One region of the Simiduia curdlanivorans genome, then DNA from elsewhere that is predicted to be linked to it. Evidence: predicted binding sites of a transcription regulator. Region 1 holds the regulator's gene; each other region holds the start of a gene.
The links. Region 1 encodes PhoB, which activates phosphate uptake and scavenging genes when phosphate is short. Its sites were predicted from a motif close to TGTCATAAANNTGTAACA; they were not measured.
Positions count from the first base shown of each region.

Region 2: the regulator PhoB is predicted to act here: its motif matches at 2,810-2,827, upstream of QWY82_RS02200 (UDP-2,3-diacylglucosamine diphosphatase).
Region 3: the regulator PhoB is predicted to act here: its motif matches at 3,929-3,946, upstream of QWY82_RS16685 (substrate-binding domain-containing protein).
Region 4: the regulator PhoB is predicted to act here: its motif matches at 1,695-1,712, upstream of QWY82_RS01055 (choice-of-anchor I family protein).

Region 1 is NZ_JAUFQG010000004.1:837,495-845,091, forward strand. Features, by position in the region: gene QWY82_RS03880 (aminoacyl-tRNA deacylase and HDOD domain-containing protein) at 1-844, shown strand, start outside; gene QWY82_RS03885 (dicarboxylate/amino acid:cation symporter) at 881-2,164, opposite strand; gene QWY82_RS03890 (HU family DNA-binding protein) at 2,240-2,515, opposite strand; gene QWY82_RS03895 (chorismate--pyruvate lyase family protein) at 2,695-3,249, shown strand; gene ubiA (4-hydroxybenzoate octaprenyltransferase) at 3,260-4,192, shown strand; gene phoB (phosphate regulon transcriptional regulator PhoB) at 4,268-4,969, shown strand; gene phoR (phosphate regulon sensor histidine kinase PhoR) at 4,979-6,274, shown strand; gene QWY82_RS03915 (GNAT family N-acetyltransferase) at 6,326-7,465, shown strand.
Region 2 is NZ_JAUFQG010000004.1:452,015-459,611, forward strand. Features, by position in the region: gene QWY82_RS02190 (ATP-binding protein) at 1-1,060, shown strand, start outside; gene QWY82_RS02195 (AMP-binding protein) at 1,055-2,701, opposite strand; gene QWY82_RS02200 (UDP-2,3-diacylglucosamine diphosphatase) at 2,893-3,675, shown strand; gene purE (5-(carboxyamino)imidazole ribonucleotide mutase) at 3,835-4,329, shown strand; gene QWY82_RS02210 (5-(carboxyamino)imidazole ribonucleotide synthase) at 4,329-5,420, shown strand; gene QWY82_RS02215 (thermonuclease family protein) at 5,524-5,964, shown strand; gene QWY82_RS02220 (EVE domain-containing protein) at 6,040-6,513, shown strand; gene QWY82_RS02225 (Hpt domain-containing protein) at 6,540-6,887, opposite strand; gene QWY82_RS02230 (EAL domain-containing response regulator) at 7,080-7,597, shown strand, end outside.
Region 3 is NZ_JAUFQG010000006.1:649,991-657,587, forward strand. Features, by position in the region: gene QWY82_RS16660 (cryptochrome/photolyase family protein) at 1-279, opposite strand, end outside; gene QWY82_RS16665 (YbgA family protein) at 371-1,327, opposite strand; gene QWY82_RS16670 (hypothetical protein) at 1,422-1,694, shown strand; gene QWY82_RS16675 (class I SAM-dependent methyltransferase) at 1,681-2,502, opposite strand; gene QWY82_RS16680 (M24 family metallopeptidase) at 2,585-3,802, opposite strand; gene QWY82_RS16685 (substrate-binding domain-containing protein) at 4,015-5,361, shown strand; gene QWY82_RS16690 (hypothetical protein) at 5,462-5,971, opposite strand; gene QWY82_RS16695 (YiaD family glycine zipper/OmpA-like lipoprotein) at 6,049-6,699, opposite strand; gene QWY82_RS16700 (leucine-rich repeat domain-containing protein) at 6,908-7,429, shown strand; gene QWY82_RS16705 (PilZ domain-containing protein) at 7,506-7,597, opposite strand, start outside.
Region 4 is NZ_JAUFQG010000004.1:174,901-182,497, forward strand. Features, by position in the region: gene QWY82_RS01040 (ArsR/SmtB family transcription factor) at 1-146, opposite strand, end outside; gene QWY82_RS01045 (permease) at 267-1,178, shown strand; gene QWY82_RS01050 (hypothetical protein) at 1,239-1,631, shown strand; gene QWY82_RS01055 (choice-of-anchor I family protein) at 1,772-3,505, shown strand; gene QWY82_RS01060 (hypothetical protein) at 3,613-3,915, opposite strand; gene QWY82_RS01065 (alpha-amylase family glycosyl hydrolase) at 4,115-6,703, opposite strand; gene QWY82_RS01070 (YoaK family protein) at 7,067-7,597, opposite strand, start outside.

The DNA of each region.
Region 1 (7,597 bases):
ATTAGAGGAAACCCTCGAGCTTCCACCCCTACCGGAAACCGCGCAACGCATTATTAAACTGCGTGTCGACCCAAATGCCGACATCAGCGATTTAGCCAACATCGTCGAAACTGACCCTAACTTGGCAGCGCAAGTGGTGAGCTGGGCCGCCTCGCCCTACTATTCGGCTCCTGGCAAAATCAAATCCATTCACGATGCCATCGTTCGTGTGCTCGGTTTCGATATGGTACTTAACCTAGCGCTGGGCTTAGCGCTTGGAAGGAACCTTGCCATGCCAAAAGACGGGCCTTTCGGCGTTACCCCTTACTGGCGCCAATCAGTGTACATGGCGGCGGCGATGGAGGGCTTAGTCACTGCCATTCCGCGCGAGAACCGGCCAAGCTTTGGTATGGCCTATCTATCCGGTTTACTTTTTAACTTCGGCTATTTGGTGATGTCAGAAGTGTTTCCGCCTTACTTCCACAAACTCTGTCGCATGATGGAAGCCAACCCCCATGTAGATCACACCTTGGCAGAAAAACATTTACTGGGTTTAACGCGGGATCACATCGCCAGCTGGCTCATGGATTTGTGGAACATGCCGGAAGAAATTGTCTTTGCGCTGCGCTACCAGAACGAGCCTAATTGCCAAGGCGAGCACGCGTCCTATGCAAAACTGCTGTTTGTCGCTCGGCGTTTACTGTCTCAGCGCGGCTTGCAGTGTGGCCCCAAATTAGACATACCGGCCTCGGTCTTCGAAGACCTGGGCCTAGACCCAATAAAAGCCGAAACGACTATCGACAACATTCTCGAGTGCTCGGTGGAACTCGAAAACATTGCCAACCATATGGTCCCAGCTGCCTAGGCGGCGTCGTTAAACGCACCGACAGGCGCGTTATCTTCAGGCGATATGGCCCGGTAGCGACGGGTCTTCGTTGAAACGCGCTTCATCTAACATGCCTTCACTTTTAGCAACCACTAACGTAACCATGGCGTCACCACAAACATTGACCGCGGTACGGGTCATGTCCAGCAATCTATCGACGCCAATAATTAACGCTATACCTTCGACCGGCAAGCCCACTTGCTCTAATACCATTGCCAGCATAATCAAGCCGACACCGGGCACGCCGGCCGTGCCGATAGAGGCTAGGGTGGCCGTTAAAATAACCATCATGTAGCCGTTCAGGCCAATATCTATGTTGTAGGCTTGGGCGATAAACGCCGTGGCGACGCCTTGCATAATGGCCGTGCCATCCATGTTAATGGTGGCACCCATGGGAATGGTAAAGGATGCCACGCGGTTGTCGGCACCCATCTCATCGCGCACGGCGCGCAGCGTCACAGGGATGGTGGCGTTCGAAGAGCTCATGCTAAAGGCAAACAACATGACCGATTTCATCTTGCGCAAAAACATCAATGGGCTTAACCCTGTGAAAACACGCAAGGCGAGGGGATATGTACCGAGACCGTGAATAAATAGCACAAACAGTACGGTGAAAAAATACACCAGTAAATTGGCAAAGGCCTCTAAACCCAAATCCGCGGCCATTTGCGCCATCAAACAAAACACACCGTAGGGCGCGAAATTCATCAAGATCACCACCATTTTCAGGTTGACCTCGTTGAAGTCGTTAAAAAATGCCGCAACCCGTTTGCCCGCCTCGCCGACCCGAGACATTGCAATACCCACCAGCAGGGCAAACACGATGATTTGCAGCATATTGCCCTGCGCCATCGCCTCCACCGGATTGGTGGGCACAATGCCCAAAATCACATCTTTCAGGGATGGCGCTTCATTCACCACAAAGGTGGCTTCAGTGCTCAGGTTAAAGCCGGCACCCGGCTGAATAATGACGCCGGCAACCAGCGCCAAGCTGATCGCCACCGCCGTGGTTGCCATATAGAGCAATAAGGTCTTGCCCGCCATGGGCCCCATGCGCGTGTTATCGCCTAAGGAGGCCACACCACAGACCAAGGACACAAACACCAAAGGCACCACTAACAGCTTTAACAGCGCTACGAATACCTTGCCACCCAGGTCAAACAAGCCGCTGACTAAAAACTGATCTACCCAAGCATTGTAAACCCCGGCCAACCAGCCTTCGCCCTCGGCAACGTTAAACATCCCCCCAATGAACAAACCTAAACCCATGGCAATTAAGATACGGCTGGTTAAGCTCATAAACGGTTCCTGTTTTAGTTTTATTGTTAGTCTAGGGAGGGGAGAGCCAGCCAAGCTAGCTCAGTCGGGCGAACTTTAGCTGTTTACGGCGTCTTTCAAACCTTTTCCAGGCTTGAAGCCAACGGAAACGCTGGCGGGAATTTGAATGGTTTCACCAGTTTTTGGGCTTCTACCGGTACGGGCGGCGCGTTTTCGCTGGGAAAAAGAACCAAAGCCAACAAGGCTAACCACATCGTCGCGCGACAGCGCATTGGTGATTTGTTCCAAAATTGAAGACACCACCAAATCGGCTTTGTCTTTGGTTAGGTCCGCTGTTTCTGCAACAGCAGCAATGAGATCTGATTTATGCATGGAGAATCCGTCCTGCGTTTTTGTTTGTTTAGTCCAATTAGGACGTAATGCTACCGCCTTTCCACAAGCCAGCGCCAGCGCCAATGTCGATTGCCCCGCAAGCTTGCGCCTCATAGAATAGCGCGCCTAGACAGGTTTATTTGTCTAAACACACCGCATATTTGCAATTAGGAAGGCCATTGCCCATACATTATCGACAACGCGAGCCCCTGTGGCGGCCCGCCGCGCAAAAAGGCTGGCAACTGCCGCGCGACTTGGCGCCTTGGATTCTAGACCAAGGCTCACTCACCGCCCGCTTGCAGGCCCACTGTCAGGGCCAGTTCGACGTTCAGCTGCTAAACCAAGGCTGGGGCCAAGCAAGACCCAGTGAATTATTGGTGCTGAAATGCCCGTCGCGGCAAAAGATGTTAGTGCGCGAAGTCATTCTCAAGGGGCGGGGTGAAAACTGGGTTTTCGCCCGCAGTCTGGTCCCTTATACCAGCCTGACCGGTCGACTTAAAGCCTTAAAGTACCTAGACAATAAGCCCCTCGGCGCGCTGCTATTCCAAGACCCAAGCATGCGTAGAGACCCGCTAGAGGCCGCCGCTATTTGCGCCGAGCACCAGTATCTACACCCTGACTTGAAATTGCCGGTTGCCGTCGACTTGTGGGGCCGGCGCTCGGTTTTCTACATCGACAAGAACCCACTACTGGTGAGCGAAGTATTCCTACCAGACTTTCTCGCGAGCCTTTAAGGAACATCACATGGCCAAGGATCAACCCAGGAAGTCAACCGCAGCAAAAACGCGCTCGACCAAACCAGCGCGCCAAGTAAAAGCCGGCACCTCGACCCTAGGCGCCTATTGGCGCCTAATGCGCTTTGATAAACCCATCGGCACCTTGTTGTTACTCTGGCCCACGCTCTGGGCGCTCTGGATCGCGGCCGATGGCACACCCAGTTTGCGAGTGCTCGCTATCTTTGTAGCAGGCGTCATTGTTATGCGCGCGGCGGGTTGTGTTATTAACGACTACGCCGATCGCAAGGTCGACGGGCAAGTGGCTCGCACCAAGTCGCGCCCTCTGGCAACCGGCGAAGTGACGCCGTCCGGCGCGTTATTGTGCTTCGCTGGGCTCATTATCTGCGCCTTTTTTCTGGTCCTGCTCACCAACCTATTAACCCTTTCGCTGGCCTTTGGTGCCTTGGCACTCGCAACGATTTACCCCTACATGAAACGTCACACCCACTTACCGCAAGTGGTGTTGGGCGCCGCCTTTGCCATGAGTATTCCCATGGCCTTTGCCGCCGTGCGCGGTGATCTGGATAACGGCATCTGGCTCATATATACAGCCGTAGTACTCTGGACCGTGGCCTACGATACCTACTACGCCATGGTGGATCGCGCCGACGATTTGCGCATTGGGGTTAAATCCACCGCCATACTGTTTGGCGAACTGGATCTCGTGATTATCGGCTGTTTGCAGCTAATGACACTGTTTGCGCTGTGGTTGGCGGGCGATCACTTTAAGCTTGGGCACTACTATCTCGCCGGCCTAGCTGGTGCCGCTTTGCTGTTTATTTGGCAGCTCTGGCTCAGCCGCAAACGCCAACCTAAGGCCTGCTTTCAGGCCTTTCTTAACAACAAATGGGTGGGCGCGGTGATATTTGCCGGCATACTGGCTGATACCCTGCTAGCTTGATTAGAGGCCTCGTCATATAACTGTCATCTAACCGTAATCTAATACAGGTCCAACCAAAGTGCAGACGAACCGGTTATGAGCAAAAAGACCATTTTGATCATCGATGACGAACCCTCCATTCGCGACATGTTGCGCGTGGCCTTGGAGATGGCAGACTACCGCTGTCTAGAAGCGGAAAATGCCCAGCAGGGTCACGCCTTGGCGATTGATGAGAAGCCCGATTTAATCCTGTTAGACTGGATGATGCCGGGCACATCGGGCATCGAGCTAGCTAGGCGGTTAAAGCGCGAAGAGATCACGGCCAAAACCCCCATTATCATGCTCACGGCGAAGGGCGAGGAAGATAATAAAATTCAGGGCCTAGAGACAGGCGCCGATGATTACATCACTAAGCCGTTTTCGCCGCGCGAGCTGATTGCGCGGTTAAAGGCCGTGCTGCGCCGTATCGAACCCGATACACCAGAACAGCCCATCACCGTCGATCAATTGTGCCTAGACCCCATTAGCCAGCGCGTTACTATCGCCGATGAGCCGGTGGATATGGGTCCAACCGAATACCGCTTGCTGGCTTTTTTCCTGACCCACCAAGAGCGCGTGTACAATCGCGGCCAGCTGCTCGACCACATCTGGGGCGGCAATGTGTATATTGATGAGCGCACGGTAGACGTTCACATAAGGCGCCTGCGCAAGGCTCTATCCATGCAAGAACACGACAGATTTGTGCAAACCGTGCGCGGTTCGGGCTATCGATTCTCCACCAAAGTCGCCAGCAAATAAGGACGTTTCGTGTTAAGAGGATTTCATGCCGAGCTCAAGCGCGTCGCCCTGTTCACCACGCTGTGCATTGGTTTTGGCCTGGCCAATGGCTCCGTGCTGGTCACGCTGTTGCTGGGTTGTACCCTCTATATCTTTTGGATGCTTTGGCAAATACGGCAGCTGGATTTGTGGCTAAACCAGCGCAAAAAATCGCCGCCGCCGGAGGCCAGTGGGATTTGGTCTGATATTTTCGAAAGCATTTACCGGCTGCAAAAGCGCCAGGAAAAAGAGTCGGATCGCGTGAGGCAGGTGTTAAATCGCGTTCAGGAAACCACCGGCGCACTGCCCGATGCGGTGCTGTTACTCGACAGCCGGGGCAATATCGACTGGTGGAACCCAGCTGCCGAGCGCCTCTTTGCCTTTGAGAAAACCGACCAAGGCCAGCCACTGGTGAACTATGTGCGCAACCCCAAGTTTGTCGCCTACATGGAAAACCAAGACTACCGGCAGCCGCTCGATTTACCCGCCTCGCGCAATAAAGACCAGCGCCTGCAGTTCCAAGTCACCCGCTATGGCCAAAACGAACGGCTAGTGGTGGCGCGCGACATTACCTCGCTGCACAAGCTTGGGCAAATGCGCAAAGATTTCGTCGCCAATGTATCGCACGAACTGCGCACGCCACTGACGGTACTCAAAGGCTATTTAGAGACTCTCGCCGACGCCGACGATAAACCCGAGGCCTGGCAGAAACCACTCGCGCAAATGCAACAACAGTGTTCGCGCATGCACATGCTGGTGAACGACCTAATTGCGCTTTCGGTGCTCGAGACAGAGGTTAATCCCGAGCGGCATCAGCCGGTTGCGCTCTATCCACTGCTCAACCGGCTAATCGACGAAACCCATTCGGTGGCGAAGCAGCCGCGCAATCTGGTGTTAAACTGCGCTGACGATATCGCCATACTCGGGGTAGAAAAAGAACTTCAGAGTGCCTTCGGCAACCTCATTACCAACGCCATTAAATACACGCCTAACACCAGCACCATCACCGTCAATGCGCGCAAAGATCAATATGGCCTGCAGGTGGAAGTGGCCGACAACGGCCCGGGTATAGACGCTAAACATCTGCCGCGCTTGACCGAGCGCTTCTACCGAGTAGACGACAGCCGCAACAGTGCCACAGGCGGCACAGGCTTGGGTTTAGCCATCGTCAAACACGCCCTGTCCCGCCACGACGCGCGGCTCGACATCAGCAGCCAAGTAGCCAAGGGTTCGAGTTTTACCTGTCACTTCCCTAAACAGCGACTGCTACAGATTACACCTCAATAACTAGCGCGCGCGCCGCTACCCAAGTAGGCGAGCAAACCTTAGTATGGCGCCATGCTAAATATCGAACTCGTTGATACCATCGAAGCCATAGGTGCCAACACCTGGCAGAGTCTTTTGCGCAGTCGCTACCCCTTTGGCCGGTACGATTTTTTGCACGCCTTAGAGCAAGCCGGCTGCGTCGGTGCGGCGTCGGGCTGGCAGCCTCAATACTTGGTGGTTCGAAACCCGGCGCGACAGATCATTGCCTGTGCACCCTTGTATTTGAAACAACATTCGTGGGGTGAGTACGTTTTTGACTGGGCCTGGGCCGAGGCCTTTCAGCGCGCCGGTAGACCCTATTACCCCAAATTGGTCGCCGCCATTCCCTTTACCCCAGCCTGGGGCCCGCGCATGTTCGGCCAGCTAACCCCAGCGGAGTTGCTGCAAGTGCAGCAGTGGTTGGAGCAACATGTTGAGACAGAGCAATTGAGTAGCTTGCACTGGCTACTGCCAGAAGCCGCCGCGAGTGAGCAATTAAGCGCCCGGTGGGCGCAGCGGCAAACAGCCCAGTTTCACTGGTTTAACCGTAGTTTTAACGATTTTAACGAGTTTTTAGCTACATTTAACGCCAGAAAGCGAAAGTCGCTATTGCGCGAGCGGCGCAAGGTGATGGAGCAGGGTGTTCATTTGGTTCGCAAATCTGGCGCCGACATCAGCGCCGCCGACTGGCGCCTGTTCTATCAGTGCTATCACACCACCTACCTAAAGCGCTCAGGCCGGGCCGGATATCTCAATTTTGATTTTTTCCAGCGCCTTGGCGAGGTGATGGCGGAGCAAATGATGATGGTGATCGCCCAGCGCGGCGAGCAAACTATCGCCACAGCCCTGTGCTTTTTTGATGATGAGACCCTTTACGGTCGCTATTGGGGTTGTCTAGAGGAGGTTGAATGTTTGCACTTTGAGGCCTGTTACTACCAAGGCATAGAGTTCGCCATAGCGCGCGGCCTTAAGCGTTTTGACCCGGGCGCCCAAGGCGAGCACAAGATCCAGCGCGGCTTCGAACCCGTTGCTGTTTACTCCAACCACTACATCAAAGACACCGACGCCCGCGCCGCCATTAATCACTTCATCGCCGAAGAGCGCAACCAGACCCAAGCCTACCTCAAGGCCGCGCGCGACTTATTGCCTTATAAAAATACTGACAACGCTTAAGGTTCAGCTCCTACTTTCGAGTATCACTTTAGCCAAAGTTACACGCAGCCGGAATTATCTTAAGCTCCCACGCTGACGCCAGCTCACTTGGCGCACAAGTAATGTCCACCAGTAAAATTCAAAGAAGTAGCG
Region 2 (7,597 bases), 390 kb from region 1:
GGCTGAGCTGCTGATCGACTCGCCGCTAAACGCAGAGCAGCAAGACATTGTTGCAACACTACAAAGCTCTGGACAGCTACTTTTATCGGTGATCAACGATGTGTTGGATTACTCAAAAATTGAAGCGGGAAAATTTGAGATAGTGTCCTCGCCGGTCGATTTAAAACGCTTGCTACGACAAATGACGTCACTGTTTCAGTACGCAGCCCAACAAAAAAATCTGGACTTAATCGTTGAAATTGAAACCGAGCTACCGCCGCTGTTGCTAGATGCGAGCCGGCTACAGCAGGTCATCGCCAACCTGCTTAGCAACGCCATAAAATTCTCTCAGCGCGGCAAAATTGCGCTGCGCCAATCCGCTAGCGACAACACGCTGATGGTCGACGTGATAGACCAAGGCTGCGGTATTAGCGACGATCTCAAGGCGCGGCTGTTTCAACCCTTCGAACAGGAAATTCGCGACCATCAACAGGAAAAAACTCAGGGCACAGGCCTCGGGCTCGCCATATCCAAGCGTATTGTCGAAGCCATGGGTGGCAACATTTTGGTGACCAGCAGCCTCGGAGCCGGCTCTACCTTCCACATCCAACTGCCGCTCACGCCAGCACCGACAATTGCGCCTAGCACCCACGCGACTGCTCCCATAATTGCACTGGAAAAACCTCTAAACGCACTCTGCGTTTGGGTGGCGGAAGACAATTTAGTGAATCAACGGGTTATCGAAGGTCTGCTCAAACGGCTAGGCATTGAACCCGCAGTTTTTGCCAACGGGCAGCTACTGCTAGATGCCTTGGCGCAAGCGGAGGCACTACCGGATATTATTCTGATGGATTGTGAAATGCCGGTACTGGATGGCTTGAGCGCCACCCGGCAAATTAAAAGCAATGCCAACTGGATTGGCATTCCAATTATCGCACTCACCGCACACGCACTTACCGACTATCGCGATAAAACCAGAGCCGCCGGCATGGACGGCTATTTAACCAAACCCATTCAGCCCGAAACGCTCAAGTCGGCGCTGGAAACGACGCGCGCAGCAGTAAGCAGGCAAGGTTTATAACAGCGAATCTTCAAACTGCACCGCCCGATCGGCCATTTTATCGAGCAGATAAACAAAGCGCTCCTCGATAACGCCGCGTTTAATTTTTAAGGTTGGCGTCAACAAACCATTCTCGATAGTCCAAGGCTCTTGCATCACTATAAAGCCGGCCAATTTTTCATGGGATTCCAGCTCGGCATTAAATTCAGCTAAAGATTGTTCGAGCGAATGTGCCAGTTCCTCTCTAGGCGCGGCACGCCCCGCGTCGGTCAACACCACCAAGGCAACCGGTGCCGGACGGCCAACCCCCATCACGCAAGATTGCTCGACCCAGTGATTGCGTGCAATTAAGTTTTCAATGGGCGCTGGCGCCACATATTTTCCCTTTGCGGTTTTAAATTGCTCCTTCAAACGGCCGACAATTTTGTAGGCGCCATCAGCCGTTTGCGTGCCGCGATCGCCGGTTTTAAACCAGCCGTCAACGAAGGACTCCGCCGTTGCCTCTGGGTTGTTGTAGTACTGGGTAAACACCGCCTCGCCGCGAATTTGCACCTCGTCGTTTTCGCCCAAACGCATCTCCACACAAGCCACCGGCACGCCAATGGTGCCGATGCGTTTTTCGCTATAGGGCAAATTAGAGCAAGACATACCCGCCGTTTCGGTCATGCCCCAGCCCTCGGCAATGGGCATGCCTAAGCGCGCGTACCAGTGCAACATATCCGGCGCAATAGGCGCGGAGCCAGAACCAAATACCCGACACTTATCTAAGCCTAAACCGGCGCGAACTTTTCTCGCCACCAACTTACCGAGCAAAGGAATGCGCAATAAGCGCTGTAATTTTTGATCTGGCATCTTGGCTAAAATGCCGACCTGAAACTTGGTCCACAGACGGGGCACAGAGATGAAAAACGTCGGCCGCGCATGCTTTACATCGTCGACAAAGGTTGCCAAAGACTCGACGAAAAAAATTTCCACGCCGGAGTAGAGTGACATCAATTCGAGCACACAGCGCTCGGTGATATGCGCCAGCGGTAGATAAGACATGCAGCGATCGGTCACCTGCCACGTCACTTGCGCTGCCGAGGTATAGCTCGACGAGGCCACATTGCGGCAGGTTAACACCACACCTTTGGGGCGGCCGGTCGAGCCAGAGGTGTAAACCAAGGTAAAAATGTCATCGGGCTGCTGGGTCGGCAACTGGCCGAGCGGCTCATAGGTGTCCAACCAAGTTTGCCAGTGCGCAGTGGCATCGGCCGTTGGATAGGGAAAAGCAATGCGCAAAACCGACGCAGGTATAGCGTTATTGGCTGGCATACAATCGTCTAGCTTACCTAAAAAAACCGCGCGAGCAGCGCTGTGCTCTAACACATAGGCAATGGTGTCTTCGCCCGCCGTAGAATAAATAGGCACGCTCACCATACCGGCCATCATGATGGCGAGGTCGGCAACAAACCACTCGGCAGAATTTTTCGCAAGAATGGCTACTTTATCGCCGGGCTGAAACTGACTGATCAGTCCTGCGGCAATTCTGCGCGCCTGGCTATCCACATCCGCCCAAGTCCACTGCGTCCACTGGCGCTCGATCGGCTGGTTCAAATAGATTCTGTTGGGGTGCTCGGCAACCCGGGCCGTGAATTGCGCTAGCGGTAAGAGATATTCCATAAGCTCGCCTGACAGTGATTATTTTTATTTATGCATCGCCAAATGTGCCATAGATAGCCGATAAAACAAACCAACAAACGATTGCCTGCGCCACAAGGGCGCTAAAAATTTCATCTTTTTGCCACAAAAGTGCGACACAACGGTCATTTTTGTCGCACACCATACAGCTCATCCACTGTGGAAAATTAAAGATGACTAAGCAGTTTCGCACGTTATTTTTATCCGACATTCACTTGGGCTCTCGACACTGTAACGCAAGGTTATTACTCGAGACCCTTAGCAAGGTCAAAGCCGACACGATTTACTTGCTCGGCGACATTGTCGACCTTTGGGAGCTCAAGAAAAACCACCACTGGCACAGCACCCACACCGCTGTGCTTAATCACTTTAAAAACCTCGCCCAACAAGGGGTTCGCATCGTCTACGTGCCAGGCAATCACGACGCACCTTTGCGCCAGCACTGTGGAGTTTTCCCACCCGGCATAGAAATATGCCGAGAGACCGAGCACCGCACCAAGCGCAACCAGCGGCTACTGTTAATACACGGCGATTGTTTCGATAACGCCTTGTACTGCGCACCTTGGCTCTACTGGCTCGGCGATCGAGCCTACGACCTGCTGCTTTACATCAATCGCCACTACGCGCGCCTGAGCTTTTGGCGCGGCAAGCCTTATCGATCGCTCGCGGGATTCGTCAAACAGCGCTTTCACAAAAGCCAACAACTGCTGCAAACCTATCGCCAACTGGCACTACAACACGCCCAAGACCGAGGCTTCGACGGCATTGTCTGCGGCCACATTCACCACCCGGAACTCTTTCACCAAGCCAAGCACAGCTACGCTAACTGCGGCGACTGGATAGAGAGCTACACCCTGCTGGCGGAAGACCAAGCGGGCAATCTGCACCTGCTCGACGCCAGTCAGCTTAACCAAGCCGACGAGCGCGCCGACGAGGCCTTGGCGCAAGTTGCCTAAGCCGGAAGCCTAGCGGCAAGTTAACAGGTAAGGGCGGGGTAAATTGCTGATCAAAAAAACGGCAATACCGCCGTAAATGTCGTGCCTTTCGCAAAACTCATAGGTACAATGCGTCCCTTTTTCTCGACCACTCTACGTGAACAGAACTGGGGAGTAAGTATGAAGCCGCTCATTGGTATTATTATGGGTTCCACCTCCGATTGGGACACCATGAGCCACGCCGCTGACACCTTGACCAAATTGGGCATTCCCCATGAAGTCGAAGTAGTGTCTGCCCACCGCACCCCAGACAAGCTATTTGCCTATGCCGAAGCCGCCGAAGCGCGCGGCCTAGAAGCCATTATCGCCGGCGCCGGCGGCGCTGCACATTTGCCCGGCATGGTGGCCGCCAAAACACCACTACCGGTGCTCGGCGTTCCGGTGCAATCAAAAGCGCTCAATGGCATGGACTCTCTGCTCTCTATTGTGCAAATGCCCGCTGGCATTCCGGTCGGTACCTTGGCCATTGGCCGAGCTGGTGCCACCAATGCCGCGCTCCTGGCCGCTGCCATGCTCGGCAACAAGTACCCCGAATACCGGAAAGCCGTGGTTGCCTTCCGCCAGGCGCAAACCGACACAGTATTAGCAAAAGCGGACCCTCGGGAGCACAACTGATGAAGATTGGCGTTTTAGGTGGCGGACAACTGGCGCGCATGATCGCACTTGCAGGCGTGCCTCTGGGCTATTCCTTCGTGGTGCTCGATCCCTCTAGCGACGCCTGCGCCACCGAAGCCGCCGACTTGATTCAAGGTGCCTATGACGACACAGCCGCGCTGGATAAGCTAGCAGCCGTGGCGGATGTGATCACCTACGAATTTGAAAACGTGCCGCAAGCCAGCGCCCGCTACCTAGCCACGAAACGCCCGGTTTACCCCGCCGCCGATGTGCTTCATGTGGCGCAAGATCGGCTCAACGAAAAAACCTTGTTTACCCAGCTCGGCATCCAAACACCACCCTATGCGGCCGTAAACTCGCTCATCGAACTGCAGGACGCGGTTAACAGCATCGGCCTACCCGCGGTATTAAAGACGCGCACTCAAGGCTACGACGGCAAGGGCCAGGCAGTGATTAAAACCCAGGCCGAAATGGCTAACGCCTGGGCCAGCATTGGCGAGGTACCGGCTATCCTCGAAGGGTTTATCGCCTTCGATCGAGAGATTTCTATGATCGCTGTGCGCAATACAGCGGGGGAGATTCGCTATTACCCTGTGTCAGAAAATCAACATGCCGACGGCATCTTGCGCGTCGCAAGGGCTAAACCCGGCGATGCCATTACACCTATCGCGCAGCGTTACACGCACAAGCTGCTAGAACACCTAGATTACGTGGGCGTTATCGCAGTGGAATATTTCCAGCGCGGAGAGCAGCTGCTGGCCAACGAATTCGCACCGAGGGTACACAACTCCGGCCACTGGACCATCGAAGGCGCCGAGTGCAGCCAGTTCGAAAACCACGTGCGCGCCGTTGCCAACCAGCCACTGGGCAACACCGCCGCGCTTGGCCACGCCGCCATGGTCAACCTGATTGGCGACCTACCCAGCCAAGCCGAAGTGATGACAATTGCCGATACCCACCCCCATTTTTACGGCAAAGCACCAAGACCTGGGCGCAAAGTTGCACACGTGGGGATTAGATCACAATCAGCGCAGGCACTTGAGGCTACAATCGCGCAGGTGAATAAACTTAAAGGCGCAACAGGCGCTTAAAGCCCACCCACACAACCCACCTTGATAGCGATGGCACTCACCATCGCTAGCCGCTTAAATATACTTCAACTTCCGCAGGGACGCATTCAACCAAGAGAGTGACATGCGCGTCTTTTTGTTCGTTTTATTTGTTCTATTTCTATGCGTTAGCCTAGGTGCGAACGCCAAAACTCGGCAATATGGCAATGCCAGCGTCAGCGAAATTGTCAGTATTTACGATGGCGACACCTTCACGGTAAACATTGACGAGTGGCCCTCGATTGTCGGCCAGCGCATTAGTGTTCGCATTGCCGGCATCGACACACCAGAAATGCGCGGCCGCTGCGAAGAGGAAAAAACCAAGGCGCGGCAAGCCAAGCAATTTACCGTTGCTGCGCTACGCAACGCCAGCCGCATCGAGCTCAAAAACCTGCAACGGGATAAATATTTTCGCCTGTTGTCAGATGTTTATATAGACGGCGAAAATTTAGCGCAACAACTATTAAACCAAGGCTTTGCTGTACCTTACAGCGGCTACACGAAAATTAATTGGTGCAATTACTAAAATCTAGCCACGGTTAATAACAGCGACTAGTGTTAACAGAGCAACCGGTGTTCAACAAAAACAGGCAAACCTAAATTGAACTATTGGCTTTTCAAAACCGAACCCGACGACATCAGCCTGGACGATATAAAAGCGGCTAAGACAAAAGGCCTGCGCTGGGACGGGATTCGCAATTTTCAGGCGCGAAATTTCTTGCGCGATCAACTCGCCGTCGGCGACGGTGTGTTTATCTATCACAGCCAATGCAAAACCGTGGGCATTGTTGGCACGGCAGAAGTCACGCGCGCGGCCTATGCCGACCCGGCGCAATTCGATAAAGACAGCAAGTATTTTGACGCCAAGGCGACAACTGACGTGCCACGCTGGTTTTGCGTTGACATTCGCTACACAGGAACACTTAAAAAGCCGTTACTCTTAAGCCAGCTAAAAGCCGACCCGAGATTGAGCGATATGGTTTTAATCAAACAAGGTCGACTGTCGATACAACCGGTAACACAGCAAGAGTGGCGCTATCTTCACACCTTAGCGCAAACTGAAACCGAGTCCTAGGCACACAAGTTTAGATGCGCTCGTGTTTAGGCACGCTCCAGAGCCGCAACAAAATCTGCCACCCGGCGTATTTCGGGCTCCAACCTGGGTAGCAGCTGATCGATGATAGCTTGCTGACCATTGCGGCCGGCGGACTCCAAGCCAGCGCAGATATCCGCGAGGGGATGAGCGCCAATTGTGCGCGCCGAAGATTTCAATTTGTGCGCCACAGCGCCAATGGCGACGGGGTCTTGCGCCGCCTGAAACTCTTGCAGGTAGGTGATGGTCACGGCACAAAACTCATCCAAGATTCCCAGCCTGAGCTCCAAATCATCGCCGAATAAGGCCTCTAAAACCGCCATATCCAAGGGCAATTTGCCGTTCGCTTGAGTCATTTGTAAGCCACCCTCACCAGATTTCGCACCATGAATATGAGCACTGCCAGCTCACCGTCTGCACACCCGCAAGCCCCATCAGCCGGCCAAGAGTAACACGAATATTGCCATTGTTTGCTCGGCAATTTGGCACTCCAAGGATTTACCGTCCATACTCCTTTGACCCCCGCGCCCTAGGTATTAGCAGGTTTTATGACCGTCGAAGAGCTGAAACAACTCACCTGCCTTATTGTCGATGACGATAGCTTTATGCTCAGCACGCTTTCGCTCGTGCTGAAGCAATTTGGCCTTAAGCAGGTATTCCAAGCCGACAACGCCCAAGATGCGCTCAAGCTGATCGCCAACCGCAACAACCACATCGACATCGTGGTTAGCGACCTGAACATGCCGGAAATGGATGGCATTCAACTGCTCAGGCACCTAGGCGCACTCGGCGTAAACCTAGGCGTTATTCTAGTCAGCGGCGAAGACCCTCGGCTGCTGGAGTCAGTGCAAAATCTCGGCAAACAATACCAGCTCAGGGTACTGGGCAGCATTTCGAAACCGGTAAAAAAAGATTTGCTCTTACAATACCTACTCGACTTTAGGCGCGAGGTAAAACCATCGCCTCAAGGCCCCGCAACTATGGTGTTTGCCGACGAGCTGCAAGCGGCCATCATCAGCGAACTGATAGAAGTTTGGTACCAACCGCAAATTGATGTCGCCACCTT
Region 3 (7,597 bases), on a different contig from region 1:
AAAGTCAGCTAGTACAGCAGGCGCGTCGGCAAACAGAGGCGCCTGCAATAACCTCAGCTCAATGCCATGGCTGGCTAAATCTGCGCTGAGTTGAACTAATTGTCGAGCGATAAAATCACGCTTAGGCAAACCTAGGTTATGGCCTTGCCACTGGCTTTGGCTAACCAAAAAGACCGCGTAGACTTCTCCGCCCGAGGCCTTTGCCTGCGACCAGGCTTTGCGCAAGGCGAAATTGTCATGCAGACGTAAATCGCTGCGTAGCCACACCAGTTGGTTCATAACTTTACTCAAAACTTAACATTCGACGTTCAAGGTTCTTCCACCGAAACAAAACAGAGCTTGCGCCCTGCAATGAATAAAACCGATCCCGCTAGATAAAACTGCGCAAGCCCAGTTCTGGGGCATGTGGTGCCCAATAGGTTTGATTGCGTAGATAGTCATCGCTGCTGCGTTTCAAGTGATGCTTAAACAAGGTCAGTGGCGCCACCAAGGGTGTCACCCCCAGTCGATATTGATCAATAGCGCATAACAACTCTTGCCTATCTTCAGCATCGACAAAGCGTTTGAAGTAACCGAGTAAATGCAAAAGTACGTTGCTGTGACTCTTTCTGTCAGCCAATTTTTTCAGGCCGTCCATTAATAACTCAATAAATTTCACCGCCACATTATCAACAGGCAGCCTTTCATGATTGGCCAGCAATTTACCGACCGCGCGATAGTGGCTTTGCGAATGTGCCATCAGTTGGTATTTATAAGGGCTGTAAAACTTAATCAACTTACCCATCGTCAGCGACTCGTTATTGAGTAAACGCCATTGGCGGTAAACGCTCAAGCGCACCATAAAATTTTCTCGAATGACGAGATCGTTAAGTCGGCCGGCGTCTTCAAAAGGCAGTAACGGATTGGCTTTTTGTACCGCTAGGGCAAACAGACCAACACCTTTTTTATCGGCTTGGTAGCCATTGGTTCGATAGGTTTTAACATTGGCGGGGCCACAGCTGGGCGAGTCGTTCATAAATACGAAGCCATCCAAATCGGGATGACGCTGCATAAAATTTCTGCCAACGTCGGTCAGCGCTTGGGCGTAATCTACGCCCTCAGAAGGCTCTTGGCTTGGAACCACTTTGATAATATCCTCGCTGCGCACTAAGCGTATAGCAGGCCTTGGTACTGGCAGGCCGATGGCCACTTCGGGGCAAATAGGTATAAAGTCGGCCTGTGTGGCCAACACTCGCTCGCAGAAATCACTGCGCTTGTGCCCCGCATTAAAGCGCACCTTTTGGCCCATCAAACAAGCGCTAATACCTACTTTTAATTTACTGGTCATAATTGCCTCCGATTTTCAGACTATACGCATAACACCAGCCATTGGATCAAAGGCAACTAGAAACCGAGGCTTAACATGAACTATATTTGTCGATATGAAGCTGCTACTCAACTTGAAAGATAGGCTCTACCAGCACTACAGCGCCCCGCTGGCGCAGTCCTTCGCCCAGTTTAAGCTGGGCGCCATGGTATTTTTCTTCGGTTTAGTGCTGGTTTATATGACCCAACAACTGATTGGAGCGTCATTGCGCCAAGAAGTATTAAGTGCCCTAGGGCTCGCGATTGCGGGAGTGGGGTTTGTCCTAGCCATGAGCGCCCATGTGCGCATGCTTATTAGCCGCCTGTTACATTTCTTTAAGAACCCATAATGGGGTCGAAATCCGGCATTAATTTGTCGGGCATTTTCTTGATGGGGTAAACATCAAACCGGCTCGACTTACCGGCTATCTCGAGCGCCGGCTTCTGCCCGGCCAAATAAGGCGCTTTGCGCGGGCGCTTCACCACCACTCTAAAGCGCGCGACCGCTAGGGCTTGGCTCAGCAACAAATCTTGATCCAGATCTTCGCCGACCAGATGATGAAATGCCGTCATTTCTTTTTTAACCGCGGCGCTTTTTTCCCGCGCGGGAAACATCGGATCTAAGAAAATCACGTCTGCGGCAGGCATCGCTTGGGTGGAATCGGTGTGTGCATCAATCAAGCACATACGCGAAAAAATAGGCTGCAACTGGCTATCGCCCGAAGCCACAGCGCGGGCTCGATTGAGGCCATCGGAAAGCAGCGCGTATACCACCGGGTTGCGCTCCTGTAAGAGCACCCCAGCACCTAGGCTCGCCAGCACAAAGCTATCCCCGCCTAAGCCGGCGGTTGCATCGAGCACCAAGGGGCAAACGCCGGGCTTCAAGCCCACTGCTTTGGCCACCATTTGGCCGCGGCCGCCACCAAATTGACGACGATGGTCCGACGCACCACCGGTAAAGTCGACCCAAATAGGCCCCGGCGCCTTGCGCCCGGTGTATTGCAGCTGCAGGCCCTCGGGGCTTAGCTGCAAGACTAACTCCGGATCGACTAAGGTTGCAGCGTCAGTCATACCGAGCAAGGGAAAGCCAAATTGACCCGCAAGCGCTTCGGCTTCGCTGGCTAGGCTTGCATCGGTAAAAATCAGTGGGCAGGTCACACAAACCTCTCAAATGTTATTTGCCCACCATTCTACTTGAGACCCTCGGGCGAACAGAAACTTTGTTCTCCCCGGTGCCTCTTCACGATAAACCAAACGGGTTTTCCAGCGAGGGCGAGGGCTCAGTAAACCAGCGCGGGCCGGCGTCGGTCATGTAGAAATGATCCTCTAAGCGCACGCCAAATTCGCCTGGCAACACCAGCATGGGTTCGTTAGAAAAAACCATGCCCTGTTGCAGTGGCATTTGATTGCCGCGCACGAGATAAGGCCACTCGTGAATATCTAGGCCGCAGCCGTGACCGGTGCGATGGGGCAAACCTGGCAGAGCGTAGTCGGCACTAAAGCCCTGCTCCGCCAAAACCTTGCGTGCCGCGTCATCGGGGGCGGCGCAGGGTGCATTAAGTTGCGCGGCATTAAATGCGGCCAATTGGGCGAGCCGCTCCGCTTCGAAGGCTTGTTGCTGGCGCGCCGTTATCTCGCCAAAGGCAAAGCTGCGGGTAATATCGGAGTTGTAGCCGTGCAGTTGGCAACCGGTATCGATCAACACCCAGTCGTTTTCCTGCAGAATCTGCGGGTTCTTAACCCCGTGCGGGAAACTCGATGCCACACCAAATAAGACGATGCAAAAATAAGAGCCCGAGGCCCCCACGGCGCGATGGGCGTCATCGATAAAGTTTTTCACTTCGGTGGTACTGATGCCGGCCCGCAAAATAGATGCCGCCGCTTTATGTACTTCAATGGTCATGTCTTTGGCGCGCTGCATCAGTGCAATTTCAAGCTCGGACTTTTGCATCCTGCAGCCTGCCGTGATGACATCGGCATTACACCAGAGGTAGGTGCTACAGGCTTTGGCAATACCATCGGTTATGAAGAAAGAGGCACTTTCATCCAAACCGATAAGGCCGTCGGTAATACCTATTTGCGCCAGCACTAGACCAAACAGTGCATAGGGGCTCTCGTGCTCTTGCCAACCGTGGAATGTGCCTGGTACGAGCATGAATTCATTCAAGGTATTTTCTTCAAAGGCCGGGCCGATAAACTGCAGCTCGCCTTGGGCCGGCAAAATAGCCCCCACCATGCGCTCACTGGCATACCACTGCATACCGGTAAAGTAGTAGAGATTGGTACCGGCATTTAGATAGATAGCGGCAATACCTTGCGCTTGCATCAAGCCTTGCGCACGTGCGATTCGAGCTTGAAACTCAGCCACAGGTACAGGTGCCACATCGGCATTCATTATCCGTAGTTTTGCCAGCGCCTGCTCGGGTGTTGAGCCACCCACACCTAAACACTTGGTCATAATTCACCCTCTTAATGTAACCGTGAACGGAGACTTTAAAATATTGTATACACTTTAAAGTTGCTGTGTTGAATTAGACTCTTGAACGTCATAATTCCCCATAAAATATAAAACCTATCTTTCACCCGTCATCAAACTGCAACATTACTGTCATATCTTGCCTCGCGCCTGAAAACGGCGGTATTAAGCCCCACACCCGAAAGGAAGTAGCAATGAGCAACAAGCCACAGCAGTTACGCAACCTAATATGTTCCGCTTTAGGTGGTATTTGGCTAACCTTTTCACCCCTCGCGCTCGCCGACAACCCGACGCTGGCACAAGGTTTACTGTTCACCGCCAAAGGCTCCAATACCGTGGGTGCCGAACTGGTGCCGCAAATGGCTGAACACTATTTGCAATCGAAAGGCTTGGTTAATATCAGCCGTCAGGCTCTCGATAAGGAAAACGAGTATCGCGTACTCGGCTTTCTCCCCAATCAAACCAAACCAAGTTACATAGACATTGCCGCACACGGCTCGTCTACTGCATTTGAAGGGCTAGACGATCACACTGCCGACATCGGCATGTCATCGCGTCGCATCAAATCTGAGGAGGTGCAAAAACTCAAGCCGTTAGGCGAAATGGAGAGCTTTGCCGCCGAAAAAGTGATCGCCATCGACGGCCTCGCCATCATCGTTCACCCACAGAATAGGTTGGATGCATTAACCAGCGAGCAAGTGGCGAAAATATTTTCTGGCGAGATTAGCCATTGGGATCAACTCGGTGCCGGCCAAGGTGAGATAGTGCGCTATGCCCGAGACGAGAACTCCGGCACTTGGGACACCTTCAAAAATTTGGTGCTGGGCAAACTACCATTGGCCAATGGCACGGCGCGCTTTGAATCCAACGACGAGCTATCGAAACAGGTGGCAAACAACCTCAGGGGCATTGGTTTTGTCGGCCTCGCTGCGGTGAACAAGGCCAAAGCCCTTGCTATTTACAATCAGGGCACCGAGCCGATGCAGCCCACCAAAATCGCCGTGGCCACCGAGGATTACCTCTTGTCGCGGCGCCTTTACCTGTATCTATCGCCTAATTCAAGCAACCCCTACATAAACGACTTTATCCATTTCGCCCAAGGCCAAGCGGGCCAAGCGGTGGTAGAAAATGTCGGTTATGTGTCGCAAAACCCAAGCTTGGTAAAACCAGACTTAAACAATATCGACGATCCAGATTATTTAGCGCTGGTGAAAGAGGCGCAGCGTCTATCGGTGAATATTCGCTTTAACGCCGGCAGTGCCGAATTGGACAATAAAGCGCTGCAAGACGTGGCGCGCCTAGTGGCCGTTATGTCGCAACCCGAGCAGCAGAATAAGCAACTGCTACTGATCGGCTTTGGCGATGCTAAGCAGACAACCTCGCGCGCTCTGATCCTGTCCAAATTGCGTGCTACCGCTGTGAAAATGGCGCTCTACAACCAAGGCGTGGGCTCGGCGCCGGTGGCTGGTTTTGGTGCCAGCATGCAAGTGGATGGGTCAAACAAAGAGCGGAATCAACGGGTAGAGGTGTGGTTACAGTAAAGCCTGTGCCCTCGCCCCGCTAAAAAATAACCTTCCTGTGTGGTGCAAAAAGCATCACACCAACGATTCCAACAAACCCAGTCAGGTAATGCGTTCGCTATCAATTAGCGCTTAGGTGCAGCGCTGGGTGCTGGCCTTGGCGCTGCTGATTCAACCGCGCAATGACTTTCTTGGCCGCTGCTTCAGTTGCCACGGTACAATCACTTTGCCATTGCTCAAGCATGGGCAAAGTGTCGCTGCTAAGGTCAGCGGTCGCTGTCGAGACGCCTAGGGCGGCTGGCGCGGATTGTAGGGGCAACAAATAACGCTGATCCGCTTTCAATAGGTGATCGCAGCCGCCCGGTGTGGTAACGCGAATATGTTGGCCCTTGACCAAGGTGCGATCGCCATTCCAGGTATCCACCACTTCCAACTCATAGCGCACGCGATCAACGCCCAGTGTACCGGGGTTCGACAAGCCAATGTTATAAAGAAACTCGCGCTCTAGCACCTTGGCTAAAACCTGCGGCGCCAGCGTCTTCGGCTCAGTCTCGACTGACTTGTCGGCCATGGCCACAGGCGCTATGTTCAGCCCGCAGAGAGACAGAAGTAATACAGAAAAACGCATCATTTTAAGGTGACATCCTAGAGCATGGTGCAGGTTAAAACACAGAAACGCGGCGCCCGGTTCAATGGGCGCCGACGAAATTACAGCGGCAGTAACTCTAACTCAACGCGACGGTTGCTTTCGCGCCCGGCGGCCGTCTCGTTACTCGCAATGGGGTAGCTCTCGCCATAACCCACGGATTGAATACGGGTAGCGGGAATTTGTTGACCTTGAAGGTATTGAGCCACGCTCGAGGCGCGCTGTTGGCTTAATACTTGGTTGCTGGAATCGCTGCCCACCGAGTCAGTGTGACCGGCAACTTTAATGGCGGTTTTGTTAAATTTCTTTAACACTTTGGCAACACTGTTCAGGGTTGGGTAAAAGTCACTGCGGATCTCATGACGGCCACTGGCGAAAGTAATATTACCCGGCATAATCAGATAGACCTTGTCGCCCTCTCGACGCACCTGCACGCCGGTGCCTTGCAACTCTTGGCGCAAAGCGGCTTCCTGTTGATCCATGTAGTAGCCAACACCACCACCGGCAACGCCGCCTATCACAGCGCCCGTGGCCGCAGCCTTGCCGCGATCTTTGCCCTTTTTCGCCGTGGCCGCGCCAAGAACCGCACCGGCAACCGCACCTACAGCCGCGCCCGTGGTGGCATTGCTGGTTTTTTCCTCACCGGTATAAGGATCAATTGTCTGGCAAGCCGCCATGGTCAGAGCCAAAAGAGCAATAATCAAAAATCGCATTGTGCACCTCAAAAAAGAGTCAAAAAACTGAAATAACGCCGTTAAGACCCAAGCGCGAACACTTAGTTCATTTAACGTGCGGCAGTATACAAGGGTTATTACGAGGGGATAAGTGGCGGTGATCTCATTACCAGACAGATTTATCGAAACTGGTTATTCACGCCCGCTGCCGCTATGCTCTGCGCCATTCGATACGGGGGCAACAAATATGACGGGCTATAAACTTCTTCTGCTGTTCTGCGCGAGCGGCGCCCTGCTTTGTGCCTGCAAAGGTTACGAGGTAACGCTGAACGAGCGCGAGATATACAAACCAGCGCCCGCGCTAACGCAATTCCACATGGCCGATAACAACCTGCAAACTTGTATCGACCAAACCATCAAAGATAAGAACATCACGGCCGTAGCACAGCTCACCCAACTGAGCTGTACCCATGCGGGAATTAACGATTTATCGGGCTTGAGTTACTTTTCGGCGCTTGAGGCACTTAACCTAGCCGACAATGACATACAGGCCATCGAGCCCCTGGCAAAGCTCAGTAAATTAAAAGTGTTGCGGCTGGAGAATAACCGTATCCAAGGCACAGATGCGGTGTTATCGCTACTCCAGTTACAAACATTAGATTTACGCGGCAACCCAGCGCTAGCCTGTGATGAATTAGCCCGCCTGGTAGAACAAAGCCCGGCGGACATATCCCTACCACAGCATTGTGCTAACCCAACACTGCCTTAGCCCAACACTGCCTTCGCGCACCACTGCCTTAGTCCAACGCGGCCCCGGAGATTGCCAAGAGTGACAGACGGGCCGGCTACTTAGAGCAAAACATCAACCCAATCGTGCTCTTTTCCTGGTGCATAACCTTCATGGCCACGGGGTCATCATTAATCTGCCCAGCAATTT
Region 4 (7,597 bases), 660 kb from region 1:
AAAGTGGAGCTGGGGATTGCCAACTTTTCTTGTAAGCCGCCAACCGCGATGCCCTGGTGCCCCGCTTTAACAACACGCTTGTAAATCGCCAAGCGCGTCGTGTGGCCAAGCTCTTTTAACACCTTGGCAATGTCATCAACTTTCATCAGGGCCACTCCTCATACGTATATACCTTCCAATATTATTTCGATATTACTAGAAATAACTTGACTAGGCCATCGCAGCGCCATTATATTTCGAACATTCTAGAAATATGGATTGTTATCATGCAACCTCACCCAATGCTCACCGAAACCTTAACCATGTTCATGTTCATAGCCGTTGAACTCACCGCTCTATTCCTGCTGATTAGCTACTTGGTAGGCGTGCTTCAAGCCTATATACCGGCTGCGAAAATTCAGAGCATACTCAGCGGCAACAAGGGTAAAGGTTACTTTGTGGCGGGTTTTTTAGGCGCCATTACACCCTTTTGTTCCTGCTCAACCATTCCCTTCCTAAAAGGATTGCTACGCGCCAGGGCCAACTTCGGCAGCATGATGGTATTTTTATTTGCCAGCCCGCTATTAAATCCCACTATTATCGGGTTACTGGTGTTTACCTTTGGTTTAGAGATCGCACTTTTCTATTTCGCGGTATCCATGACCGTGGCGGTAATTGCGGGCTATTTACTCGATAGCTTTGGATTTGCACGCTACATCAGGCCAGAGGCTTATATCGAACCGAGTTCGTGCGGCAAAAAAGATTCATGCTGTGGTGAAGCGCCAGTCATAAATAAGTGGAAAAAAATATGGCTAGTTACCTGGCTCGATTTTAAAAAAGTGCTGCCCTACCTATTTATCGGTATCGCTATTGGTTCTGTGATTTATGGCTACATGCCCACGGAACTGGTGGCACGGCTGGCCAGCGATAGTAACCCTTTGGCCATTCCGGTATCTGCAGTGATTGGTATTCCACTGTATATTCGGGCAGAGGCGCTCATTCCACTAAGCGCCGCCTTGGCAAGTAAAGGCATGGGGTTAGGCGCAATAATGGCACTGATCATTGGCAGTGCTGGCGCCAGTTTAACGGAAGTTATTTTACTGAAGTCCCTGTTTAAGCATCAGATGATTGTGGCCTTTCTCGGTGTGGTTTTATCCATGGCCATTGGCGCAGGTTATTTATATTCAGCGCTTTTTTAACCTCTGCCGCGCATGCACGAACAACATCTAATTGCCAACACCGATCATCGAGGCTAGCCCATGTTTAAACATTATTTTGAGCTTGTTAAATTTCTGACCATTGCCGGTAACATTGCTATATTCCTTATTTTGGCTAATAACAACCACTGGCAATTAGGTGTTTTGGAATGGTTTCTCGGTATGATTTTATCGAACGCCCCCATCCTACTTTACACGCCTTGGTTTAAACGCATGGCAGTAGACCTTCAAGGTTCGTGGGCCAACCTATTTTCCTATCTCTCGCCAATATTGGTTGGGGCTGGCGGTGTGCTTACCTATGGAATAATGATAAGCATCGACAACTTTGGCTTCTGGTTATACTTTCTTGTGCCCTTCGGCCAAGCCGTTGTTTTTAACATTTTATTAGCCTTTGCTATGCAAGCTATGTTGTGGAGCAGCACGCCAAGCCTATAGCAGTGAAAAAGCGTAAATCGTTCGTCAACGCTAGGCGTTTGTTTTTTTCAGAGACACCCGTCATGTCATAAAGCCGACATGCGCCTGTCATATCTAACCATTAGTGTACTGCCGTCCTAAAATAAAACGGAATGGCACACATGCTTAAATCTCCTTACTTTCTCATTGGCGCATTAATGGCGTCTTTATTATTAAGCGCCTGTGGCGATGGCTCTGATGGTTCAGATGGCGTAGACGGTGCGGCTGGCGCACCCGGCGCGAACGGTAGCGATGGTGCCGATGGCAGCAATGCCGGCAATGGCCGCCTGCAACAAATCGGTCGTTACGAATCTGGTTTATTCGCCGCCGGCGGCGCCGAAATTGTTGCCTTCGATAGCAGCACCAACAAGCTTTTTGTGGTCAACTCCGGCGCTAACACCATCGATGTATTAGACATAGCAGACCCAAGTCAGCCCGCAAAAATAGCTACCCTTGCGGTTGCCGATCAAGACAGCGCCAGCTTCACCAGCGGCGGCGCCAACAGCGTTGCAGTTAAAAATGGCCTGCTCGCGGTAGCGGTAGAGGCCGACAACAAACAAGACGCCGGCCGCATCTACGTGTACAACACCAGCGATAACAGTTTCGCCGCCGCCTTCACCGCTGGCGCATTGCCAGACATGGTCACTTTTTCACACGATGGCCAAACCATTCTCAGTGCCAACGAGGGCGAGCCGAGTAGCGACTACAGCAACGACCCGGAAGGCTCTATCACCTTGGTAGATATTTCCGCGGGTATTACTGCCGCTGTGGTTAAACAAGCTACTTTCACCAGCTTTAACGCGAGCTTGGCAGATTTAATTGACGACGGCGTACGCATCACCGGCCCCGGCGCCAGTGTTGCGATGGACCTTGAACCTGAATACATCGCGGTTTCTCTCGACAACCAAACGGCTTATGTCACCCTGCAGGAAAATAACGCACTGGCCCTAATTGATATTGCCACAGCAACGGTCACCGATATTGTGCCGCTCGGCTACAAAGATCACAGCTTGCAAGGTATGGGTTTTGACGGCGATAAAAACGATGAATTCCCAACCATTGTGAATCAGCCGATTCTGGGTATGTACATGCCAGACAGTATTGCTGCCTACAGTTTTAACGGCAAAACCTACTTGATCACCGCCAACGAAGGCGATGGCCGCGAATATATTTACGATGCCGATAGCGCCACCTGCACTGGCGCCGGCCACACAGATTTAGGCGACGACGAGTGCTTAGCCTATGCCGATGAAGTGGCACTGGAAGATTTAAATTTAGACACCACGGTATTCACCGCCGATCAAATTTCCGAATTACAAGACGGTAAAGGCTGGGGAGATTTAACCGTAACCAACGCCACCGGCGATGCCGATAAGGATGGCAATTTCGAAGAAATCTATGCCTTCGGCGCGCGCTCTTTCAGCATTTGGAATGCCGAAGGCGACATGGTGTTCGATTCCGGCGATCAAATGGAGCAGATCGTTGCCGATCAATCACCCTTGTTTTTTAATTTGTCCAATGACAAAAACAGCACCGATAACCGCAGCGACAACAAAGGCCCAGAGCCTGAAGGTGTTGCCATTGGCACAGTAGCGGGCCGCACCTATGCGTTTATTGGCTTAGAGCGCCAAGGCGGAATTATGGTGTTTGATGTGAGCAACCCCTTCGCACCGGCCTTTGTGGAATACACCAGTAACCGCGATCTTTCCATCGACCCAGAAGAAGGCGTTGACGCCGGCGACTTAGGTCCAGAAGGTTTGGTCTTTGTCAGTGCAGAAGATAGTCCGAACGGCGAGGCGCTATTGATTGTGGGCAATGAAGTGAGCGGCACGACCACTATCTATAAAGTCCAATAATTCGAATCTCGCAAGCCTTAACAGCCCAGCTTTGCTGGGCTTTTTTTATCCCCTACCAAATACTGAAAGCTAAACTCCCCGCTTAAAGTAAGTATGAAAATTTTCAACTAGGGAATAATATCTACGTCATCCACCCCTCGCCGCAGGAGGCCAAATAAAGACCTTATTAACCAAAGTAGAATCTCCACCGGTAGCTCTACCAAAAACTCGAGCCAATCGAACCACTGACTGTTCTGATAGCGATGCCTGGGATCATCGCGTTTACTCGGCCACAACCAATACCCAAGTAAAAACGCCACCAACGCAAGTAACAACGTCGCCCAAGAAAAACCGGCGATCCACAAATCCAGCAATTGAAACAAGCCAAACAGAAACAGCACAAGCGCACCCAGTGCGCGAACATTGATCATTGCCTATCACCTCTTTACCTCAACCCCTATGCACGGCCGACAAACAACCAAGCCGATCTAAAATCTCTAGCTTGTAGAAACAGGCCACACGCCTTGTAGCTTGGTGAGTACAGCACAACGCCAAACTATCGCATGTAGGCTATTGAGCGCAATAAAAAACCCGATGTCGCCACCGGGTTTTAGTACAGCAAAGCAGTGATTACCTAGCTTGACTAAATACCGTAACGGCGCTGCCCTCCACTAACGCCGTGCCCGAAAGACCGGCCGCGTTGGCGGCACCATTGGCATCAGCAACGCGAGTCCAATTGCCGGTGGGCAAATTGACGTAGACATTATTGCCGCTGTTATACACTACGAACAAATTGTGGCTATCGCTTGGGTAAGTAATGTGCCCTGTTACCACCTGGCCGCCAAACTCTGCTGGACGAGACAGGGCCATATACTGAGCAATTTCTGCATTAGTGTTCATACGCAGGCCAGCATGGGCTTTACGCAGCGAAATTAGATCGCGAAAGTAGTTAAACGTTGGCGCATTATTGACTTTGTTATGCCATTTAATACTGTTAAAACTGTCGGGTGAGTTATAGGTATTGTGTGTTCCGCCGTGTTGGCCATAGTTCCATGCGGATGCGGTAGCTATTTGTTCGTCGGCGGTTTTGGTGCGCAAGAATTCATCACCGGCGTGCACGAAGGCAATACCTTGGCTGGTAAAAATCTGGCCCATACCAAAATTAACCACGCGCTTTGGATAAGCCAAATCCGCCGGCGGCGTTAAGCTCATGATTTGGTGCGAACCATTTTGCACCACGTTACTCGACAAGCTCAGGTACACCTTATCCCACAGGCCGAAATTATCGTGTGCGGAAATATAATTAATGCTCTGTTCTGGGTCAGCGGTGTAATTGCGAAACCAGGTGCCATTGCGACCGTCGTTACTGTTGTAGGGGGAGCCGCGCATACCGTCGTAGATTGCCCAACCACTGTCGGCCGCCGACAAATTATTGAACATAAAGCCAGTGGCCGTGCCGTCGTTATTGCCTTTAATGGCCTCGCGATAAGCACCGTTGAAAACGCCGACGTGTTCCTCTGCCATAAAACGTGTGGTGCCATAGCGCACGCGCTGACCTTCTTTTGGGTCAGAGGCGTAACCATTCCAAGGTTCGCCGTACAACAATAAATTTCGATCAGGGAATTGGCTGTTTAGGTGTGCGCCCCACTTTTCCACTTCGGCGTGGGAAAAAATGCCGATCAAATCGAAGCGAAAACCATCGATTTTATATTCCTCCACCCAGTACTGTAGCGAGTCTTGAATCATCCGGCTAACCATGGGCACATCGGCGTCGATGGAGTTTCCAGTGCCGGATAAATCCGTAGGCGTGTAATATTTACCAGAAATTTTATCGAACATCTCTTTGGCATAGGTGTGGTTATAGACCACATCCATAACGACGCGGATGCCGGCTTTGTGCAGTTCGTTAACCAGGGTTTTAAATTCCCGCGCCCGATTTTCATAATCTAGCGGGGTTTGCGAATAGCGCTCCTCCGGCACATTGAAATTGCGTGGATCATAGCCCCAGTTATAGCAAGGGTCTGAATCTGGCAGGCCATCACAGGTGGCATAATCGTAAACCGGCAACAGCTGCACATGGGTTACACCCAACTCCTTCAAGTGATCGATACCCGTTTTTACACCATTGTATTTCGTGCCCGCCTGCACCATGCCTAAATACTTTCCGCGCTTAGCGGCATCTACACCGGAACTTGGGTGGATGGTAAAGTCGCGCATGTGCACTTCATAAATGATGGCATCTTCGCGCTTGTTGAGTGCCGGCACCGAAGCCCAGCCGCCAAGGGGTTCTGTGCGTGCCATGTCCATCACAATATTGGTATCACTTTGCGGCACCGCCATTTTTCCGTAGGGGTCGCGCACTCTGTTGCCATTGACGGTGAAATAATATTCGGCGAGATGAAGGTCGCCCTCGACGCGCACTTGATACACTTCGCTATAGCCGTTGAAACTCGTCACTTTAGTCATGGCGTGATTAACACCCTCCAACACCAACGCAACATTGCTGGCATCTGGCGACCACAGTGAGAAGGTTGTACCCTCGGCGTCGTATACGGCACCCAAGGTATCTGCCGCCGCACCGCAGTTACTGGTGCATGCCACAGACTGCAAAGTGTATTGCAGCGTTTGATCGTTTACGGTGAGCAAATAGTCGCCCTGCCCGGTTAAGGAAATATCCGCACCCGCCTGGTTTAAGTAGCCATCGCCATTAGTGTCGCCATAGTTTTGCGACCAATTGCCGCTTACATCCACTTTAAAGCGCTGATTGGTTTGGCCATCGAAATGTATTTGCAGCTGCCAGGTATTATTCGCCACAAGTTCCATGGGTGTAGCTGCCCAAGCATTTGGCGTTCCGCGAAAATACAGTGATGGAAATATTTTGCTGAAACTAGCGGCACTACAGGATGCGACCTGCGTTGCATTGATCGCTTTAGTGCTACTGTTGAAAGCAATTGAATAGGCTGTATTGGCACTCACTTGGTAATCCGCTGCGGGATAATTTTCGCTCCAATCACCTAGCCTATCAATTTTAAAACGCGGCCCACCACCGGCATCACCCGCGCCAAACTGTTGGCAGGTTTCATAGGTGTTAGCGCTCACCTGGGTGAGTGCGCTGGCGGCCCAAGTGTTAGCTGTACCACGAAAAAACCAATCGGCCATAGCCGGGCTAGCACTGCTGGCGCTGACAACGCCGAGTGCCAAAATATGTGAAATCTTCATTGCTTTAACCTTGCTTATTGTTATCGGGTTAAAACAACAAACGGACATTACCGCTCCTAGTGCATACCGCCTTTACCACTCCTGACTAACGGCCAGCTAGGGCCGATTCCGTCTGTTGCAATATCATTCGGCCGCACTTTTCCACGGTAGCGTAAACACACTCCCAAAAAGATTACAGCTCGCGAATTAGAAAAAGAATGGTGCTAAGGGAAAAATACTGCAAGGGGGAGGTGCATGAATACGTATTCACTACTAGAGTTGAGCTAGAAAAGAATTAATTAGCCTGAACATTAAGCGCGTGCCGGCGCTGAACTACATTGATCTAGATAGCGATAAGCGATAACACACTCAACGACAGTCAACTTAGCTGTGTTTTTTAGCGTACACCCGATACACAATCGCAAGCGACAAACAAATAGCGGCAGGAAACAACAGGGCAAAAAATTGGTAGTCGGCGTATAGCAACGCGCCAAGCGTGCCGCCAACAATAAAACCTACAATAATTAGAACAAAAAGTAGAGCCTTGCGCTGATCTAAAGGCTGCCCCCGCAGAAGTGACCCAATCATAATACCCAAGTCAGTGAAAATACCGGTGACATGAGTCGTTCTTACCACCGCACCGCTATAGGTTGTCGCTAATGCATTTTGTAAACCGCACGCAGCCGATGCAAAAAAGTGGCCAGAGAAATTACCGTTTGAAAGGAGCCCTAGCGCGGCCAGCAATAACACGGCCTCCAACATAAGTGCCGAATCGTAATGCCTACCAAGCTTCAATGTTGAGCCGTGCAAGAGAAAACCAGCAATGGAGGAACCCATCACAAAAGAAGCAAGCACGCCTAGCAAGTGAAAAGTATGCTGAAGTGATGTATTCAGGAAGCTCGTGCCCAACAGCGT